Regions from separate parts of the Pseudomonas sp. GW821-FHT12A04 genome, predicted to be linked through region 1. Evidence: predicted binding sites of a transcription regulator. Region 1 holds the regulator's gene; the other holds the start of a gene.
The links. The regulator sigma-54, encoded in region 1, starts transcription at its own class of promoters, with help from an activator protein. The targets are predictions, from matches to a motif close to ANTGGCATNNANNTTGCTNT.
Positions count from the first base shown of each region.

Region 2: AC1RS8_RS20850 (flagellar basal body rod protein FlgF) is a predicted target of sigma-54. The motif match lies at 1,268-1,287, and genes of this name have one in related genera.

Region 1 is NZ_JBXAQZ010000004.1:202,655-206,121, forward strand. Features, by position in the region: gene lptB (LPS export ABC transporter ATP-binding protein) at 1-559, shown strand, start outside; gene AC1RS8_RS08605 (RNA polymerase factor sigma-54) at 807-2,300, shown strand; gene hpf (ribosome hibernation-promoting factor, HPF/YfiA family) at 2,375-2,683, shown strand; gene ptsN (PTS IIA-like nitrogen regulatory protein PtsN) at 2,696-3,160, shown strand; gene rapZ (RNase adapter RapZ) at 3,163-3,467, shown strand, end outside.
Region 2 is NZ_JBXAQZ010000013.1:128,073-131,539, reverse strand. Features, by position in the region: gene flgG (flagellar basal-body rod protein FlgG) at 1-427, opposite strand, end outside; gene AC1RS8_RS20850 (flagellar basal body rod protein FlgF) at 473-1,213, opposite strand; gene AC1RS8_RS20845 (cytochrome c3 family protein) at 1,417-2,013, opposite strand; gene AC1RS8_RS20840 (nitrate reductase cytochrome c-type subunit) at 2,023-2,484, opposite strand; gene napA (nitrate reductase catalytic subunit NapA) at 2,526-3,467, opposite strand, start outside.

The sequences.
Region 1 (3,467 bases):
TCAGGGCCGTGTCCTGATCGATGACCTGGACGTCAGCCACCAACCGATGCACGGCCGCGCAAAGGCCGGTATCGGCTACTTGCCGCAGGAAGCATCGATCTTCCGCAAACTGTCGGTGGCCGACAACATCATGGCCATCCTCGAGACCCGCAAGGAACTCGACAAGGCCGGTCGTCGCAAGGAGCTGGAAAGCCTGCTGCAGGAATTCCACATCAGCCACATCCGCGACAACCTGGGCATGAGCCTGTCCGGTGGTGAGCGCCGTCGCGTGGAAATCGCCCGCGCCCTGGCCACCAACCCGAAATTCATCCTCCTCGACGAGCCCTTCGCCGGCGTGGACCCGATTTCGGTCGGCGACATCAAGCAGATCATTCACCACCTCAAGGCCAAGGGCATTGGCGTGCTGATCACGGACCACAACGTTCGTGAAACCCTGGATATCTGTGAAACCGCCTATATCGTCAATGACGGCCAACTGATTGCCGAAGGCGACGCAGAGACCATCCTGGCCAACGACCTGGTCAAGGAAGTGTATCTGGGCCATGAGTTCCGCCTGTAAGCGCTGAGCCGTGCCCAGGCAGCTTGCCCGGGCACCTGACCAGCCACTCACCAGCGCTTCCGTGCCGACAAGCGTGGTCAGCCCTCGACAAGGGCAGCGCTGCAACACAGCTTTATAGTTTTTTATTGTTACAGCGCTCTAGGCAAACCCTTTAGTTTCAGGCATATAATTTGCTTAAGTTTGGCGCCCCGGCGCCCTGTAGTGGATGGCGCATGTGCGCCGGCGAATAAGGTGTTAAGCCCCTGCCATGAAACCATCGCTAGTCTTGAGAATGGGCCAGCAGCTGACGATGACACCGCAGCTGCAACAGGCCATCCGCCTGCTCCAATTGTCAACCCTGGACCTGCAACAGGAAATCCAGGAGGCCCTGGAGTCCAATCCGATGCTCGAACGCCAGGAAGAAGGCGACGACTTCGACAATTCCGACCCCCTGGCCGACAACGCCGAACAAAAGCCCAACACCGACATCCAGGAGCCCTCCTACCAGGAAAGCGCCCCGACGGTTGATAACCTCGATGAGGGTGACTGGAACGAGCGTATCCCCAACGAACTCCCCGTCGACACCGCGTGGGAAGACGTTTACCAGACCAGCGCCAGCAGCCTGCCCAGCAATGATGATGACGAGTGGGACTTCACCACCCGCACCTCGGCCGGCGAAAGCCTGCAGAGCCACTTGCTGTGGCAACTGAACCTGGCCCCGATGTCCGACACCGATCGCCTGATCGCCGTGACCCTGATCGACTGCATCAACAATCAGGGCTACCTGGACGAAACCCTCGAGGAAATCCTCGAAGCGTTCGACCCGGAACTGGACATCGAACTGGACGAAATCGAAGCCGTCCTGCACCGCATCCAGCAATTCGAGCCCGCCGGCATCGGCGCCCGCAACCTGGGCGAATGCCTGCTGCTGCAATTGCGCCAGCTGCCTGCCAAGACCCCTTGGCTGGCCGAGGCCAAGCGCCTGGTCACCGATTACATCGACCTGCTTGGCAGCCGCGACTACAGCCAGTTGATGCGTCGCATGAAGCTCAAGGAAGATGAGCTGCGCCAGGTCATCGAGCTGGTCCAGAGCCTCAACCCGCGCCCGGGCTCGCAGATCGAGTCCACCGAAGCCGAGTACGTCGTTCCTGACGTCATCGTGCGCAAGGACAACGAGCGCTGGCTGGTGGAGCTCAATCAGGAGTCGGTGCCACGGCTGCGGGTCAATGCCCAGTACGCCGGTTTCGTGCGCCGCGCCGACACCAGCGCCGACAATACCTTCATGCGCAATCAGTTGCAGGAGGCCCGCTGGTTCATCAAGAGCCTGCAAAGCCGCAATGAAACCCTGATGAAGGTTGCCACCCAGATCGTCGAGCATCAGCGCGGCTTTCTGGAGTACGGCGACGAAGCCATGAAGCCGCTGGTCCTGCATGACATCGCCGAAGCGGTCGGCATGCATGAATCGACGATTTCACGGGTGACCACCCAGAAGTTCATGCACACCCCCCGGGGCATTTATGAACTGAAGTACTTTTTTTCCAGTCACGTAAGCACCTCCGAAGGCGGCGAATGCTCGTCCACGGCGATCCGGGCGATCATCAAAAAACTGGTTGCAGCGGAAAATCAGAAAAAGCCGTTGAGTGACAGCAAGATCGCTGGTTTACTGGAGGCACAAGGCATTCAGGTGGCTCGCCGCACCGTCGCCAAGTACCGCGAATCCCTCGGGATCGCGCCTTCGAGCGAACGCAAGCGGTTGATGTAGGGCCACGCCACAGCGTTCCAGTGGTAGATCATCTGATCTGCCGCTTTATGCACTGGCAACGAAGGAGAAGCTGTATGCAAGTCAACATCAGTGGACACCAACTGGAAGTGACCGAACCTCTTCGCACCTACATCGGCGAAAAACTCGAACGATTGGAGCGACATTTCGACAAGATCACTAATGTGCAGGTCACGATGACCGTCGAAAAACTGAAGCAGAAAATCGAAGCCACGCTGCATATTCCCGGGAATGAAGTGGTCGCCAACGCGGAACATACCGATATGTATGCCGCGATCGACGCACTCACCGACAAGCTGGATAAACAACTCAAAAAGCATAAGGAAAAGACCCAGAGCCTCCTCCAGGGCGCAACCGGTCGTTAACACTCCCAACCCATGATCCGACTTGAAAGTATCCTGACCCCCGGCCGTTCCCTGGTGAACGTGCCGGGAGGCAGTAAAAAGAAAGCCCTCGAACAAATTGCCAATCTTATCGCCCGCGAAGTGCCGGCCCTGGAGATGCAAGATGTCTTCGAGGCGCTGATCGCCCGTGAAAAACTCGGCTCCACCGGGTTTGGCAATGGCATCGCTATTCCACATTGCCGTCTCAAGGGCTGTGTTTCGCCCATCAGTGCATTGATGCACCTGGACGCCCCTATCGATTTCGACGCCATCGACGGCGCGCCGGTTGACCTGCTGTTCGTGCTGTTGGTCCCGGAAGCCGCCACCGATGCGCACCTTGAGCTGCTGCGACAGATCGCCAGCATGCTCGACCGCAAGGAAGTTCGCGAAAAGCTGCGTAGTGCTACAAGCAACGAAGCCCTGTATCAGGTTGTCCTTGACGAGCAAAACGGTCAGTAATCATGCGCTTGATCATCGTCAGTGGCCGTTCCGGCTCAGGTAAAAGTACCGCCCTCGACGTTCTTGAGGACAGCGGCTACTACTGCATCGACAACCTGCCAGCCGGTCTGCTGCCGGAGCTGGCCGAACGCGCCCTGGTTCATACCGAGATGTTGCAGCCGCTGGTCGCCGTTTCCATTGACGCGCGCAACCTGCCCAGCCACCTGTCACGCTTCCCCGACCTGCTCGAGGAAGTCCGTGCCCGCCACATCCAGTGCGATGTGCTGTACCTGGACGCCGACGAAGAAACCCTGCTCAAGCGTTTCTC
Region 2 (3,467 bases), on a different contig from region 1:
GAATGACAATGGCCGGCTCTAGGGCAAAGCCGCTGGCGTTGACGATCTGGCCGTTGGAGTCCAGGTGGAACGTACCGTCACGGGTGTAGGACGTGGTGCCGTCCGGTTGCAGGATCTGGAAGAAACCACGGCCGTCGATGGCCATGTCCAGCGGCTGCTCGGTAGTTTGCAGGCTGCCGGCGGTGAAGTTTTTCTGGGTGCCAACGATGCGCACACCGGTACCCAGTTGCAGACCCGACGGCAGTTCGCTGTCCTGGGTCGACTGGGCGCCTGGCTGGCGCTTGATCTGGTAGAGCAGGTCCTGGAACTCGGCACGGTCACGTTTGAAACCCGTGGTCGACACGTTGGCCAGGTTGTTGGAAATGGTGGTCAGGTTGGTGTCCTGGGCGGACAGACCTGTTTTGGCAACCCATAGAGCCGGAAGCATTCGATTCTCCTCGTGCGCCTGTTTTACGGCGCGACGTTCTGGTAATTAGCTGATCTGCAAGACCCGAGCCATGGCCTGGTCATCGTCTTTGGCGGTGTTCATCATCTTGATGTGCAGCTCGAACTGCTTGGCCAGGGCCAGAACGGAGGTCATCTCCTCCACGGCATTGACGTTGCTCGATTCGAGGAACCCGGACACCAGCTTGACGTCGGCATCGGCCTGCGCAGGCGCGCCGTCCTTGGTGTGGATCGAACCATCCAGGCCCTTGGTCATGTTCTTGAAGTCCGGGTTGACCAGCTTGATGCGGTCGACTTCCGCCATCACCCGGGGACCTTCGCCCATCGCGCGGATGCTGATGGTGCCGTCCTCGCCGACTTCGATCTGCTGCTCCGGCGGCACGGAAATCGGCCCGCCATTGCCCATGACCGGCATGCCGTTGCCGGCGCGCAGCACACCCAGGGCGTCAACGTTCAGGCTGCCGGTGCGCACGTAGCTTTCACCGCCATCGGGATTCTGTACGGCAATCCAGCCGTTGCCTTGCACGGCAACGTCGAGGTCGCGGCCGGTTTCCACCAGTGAGCCGGGGGAGAAATCCGTGGCCGGGCGTTCGGACATGGCAAACGCACGCGCCGGAAAGCTGTCACCGAACACCGGCATCGAACGGGCCTGCTCCAGGTCTTTCTGGAAGCCGTTGGTGGAGATGTTCGCGAGGTTGTTGGCATGAGCCTTTTGCGCCAGTGCATTCTGGCTGGCGCCGGTCATTGCCACATAAAGGTACTTGTCCACACTCTTTCCTCTGCCTGCCGGACGTTTGCCGCCCACTGCTGTGTTGCGCAGGCTGTAGCAATTTGCAGACCAACTTGCGCGCAGCGGCTCCAACCCCCTTTAAACAGAGGGCTGGAGGCTAATCAGAAGGGAATCGAACGATGTATCGAAGACGAAAAACCGGCGCGGTTATGCCGCTTGGCGGCAACGCCTTGAAAAGCCGGCTACCAACCTTTCACGCCGCTCATGTCGGGCAATTTGTGGGCAATGCCTTTATGGCAATCGATACAGGTCGCCTGGCCGCTGGCCAATGAGGTGGAGTGCATGTTGGCGGCGCGTTTACCCTGGCGTGTGAAGTCCATGAACTCGAAGTTATGGCAGTTGCGACACTCCCGGGAATCGTTGGCCTTGAGCCGTGCCCACTCGTGTTCGGCCAGCTCCCGGCGCATGCCCAGAAACTTGTCCCGGGTACTGATAGTGCCGAACAGCTTGCCCCAGACCTCCTTGGAAGCCTGCATCTTGCGGGCGATCTTGTGCGTCCACTCGTGGGGGACGTGACAGTCCGGGCACGTGGCGCGCACACCCGAGCGGTTGGTGTAGTGAATGGTTTCCTGCAACTCGACAAAAACGTTGTCACGCATTTCATGGCAGGACGTGCAGAACTTCTCGGTGTTGGTCGCTTCCAGCGCGGTGTTGAACCCACCCCAGAAAATCACCCCGGCGATAAACCCGCCGAGGGTCAGGAAACCCAGGCTGTAATGCACGCTGGGCCGACGCAGCACAGCCCAATAATCCTTGAGCAAGGCAAGCAAAGATTTCATGGCCTTTCCTCAAGGTTTCGGCTGGTGGTTGATTTCGTCTTGCAAGACCTGGTCGATGTTCTTGAAGCTGTTGTTCACCAGTGGCTTCACATCCTTTTGCGGCACGTGACACTGGTTGCAGAAATATCGGCGCGGCGACACCGCCGCCAATGCCTGGCCGTCACGGTCCATGTAGTGAGTGATGCTGATCATCGGCGCCTGGGTACGCGCACTGTTGGCGCGACTGTGGCAGGTCAGGCACTTGTTGCTGTTCATGTCGATGGCATACCCGCGAATGCTGTGGGGTATGGTGGGTGGTTGATCGGGGTAATTGCGCTCACGCTTGAGGTCCTTGTTCTCGTCTTCCGCGATGGGCGGTGCCGGCAGCTCCTGGGTCAGGGTCCCGCCGACTCGCCGCCCATCCGGTGCCGGCGCATCCAGTGGGTAACCAGGTTCTGCCGCAAATGCCGCGGGCAGCCACATCAGCAGCATGACAAGCAAGGACAGCGAACGAAAATTCATGAAAGCTCTCCTTATGCCGTCTTGATCAACTCAATCCTGATCGCGCACTTCTTGTAATCGGTCTGTTTGGAGATCGGATCCGTCGCATCAAGCGTGACTTTGTTGATCAGCTTGTTGGCATCGAAAAACGGCACGAACACCAGGCCTTGGGGCGGCTTGTTGCGCCCCCGGGTTTCAATCCGTGCACGCATCTCGCCGCGCCGACTGATCAGTTTTACTTCGCTGCCACGCCGGGCATTCAAGGCCTTGGCATCGGCCGGGTGCATGTAGACCAGCGCATCGGGGACCGCTTTATAAAGTTCTTCGACACGCTGGGTCATAGTCCCGGTGTGCCAATGCTCAAGCACCCGACCGGTGCTCAACCAGAACGGGAAGTCCGCGTCCGGGGCTTCCGCAGGAGGCTCGTAAGGCAGCGCGAAGATGATTGCCTTCTTATCGGGGTAGCCGTAGAACTGCACGCCACTGCCCTTCTCGACATACGGGTCGTAACCTTCGCGGAAGCGCCAAAGCGTTTCCTTGCCTTCGACGACAGGCCAGCGCAACCCGCGCTCGGAGTGATAACGATCAAAGGGCGCCAAGTCATGACCATGTCCACGGCCGAACTGGGCATATTCTTCGAACAGGCCTTTTTGCAGGTAGAAACCGAAATCCCGGGCTTCGTCGTTCTGATAGCCCGCCGCCATTTGTTCAACAGGGAACTGATCGACCTGGCCATTCTTGAACAGCACCTCATACAGGGTCTTGCCCTTGTATTGCGGTGAGCCGTCCAACAGTTCCTGCGGCCAGACCTCGTCGGTTTTAAAGCGCTTGGAAAACTCGACCAATTGCCAAAGGTCCGACTTGGCGTCACCCGGCGCCGAGACCAGTTGATGCCAGAACTGCGTACGCCGCTCCGCGTTGCCGTAAGCGCCCTCTTTCTCGACCCACATCGCCGTCGGCAAAATCAGATCGGC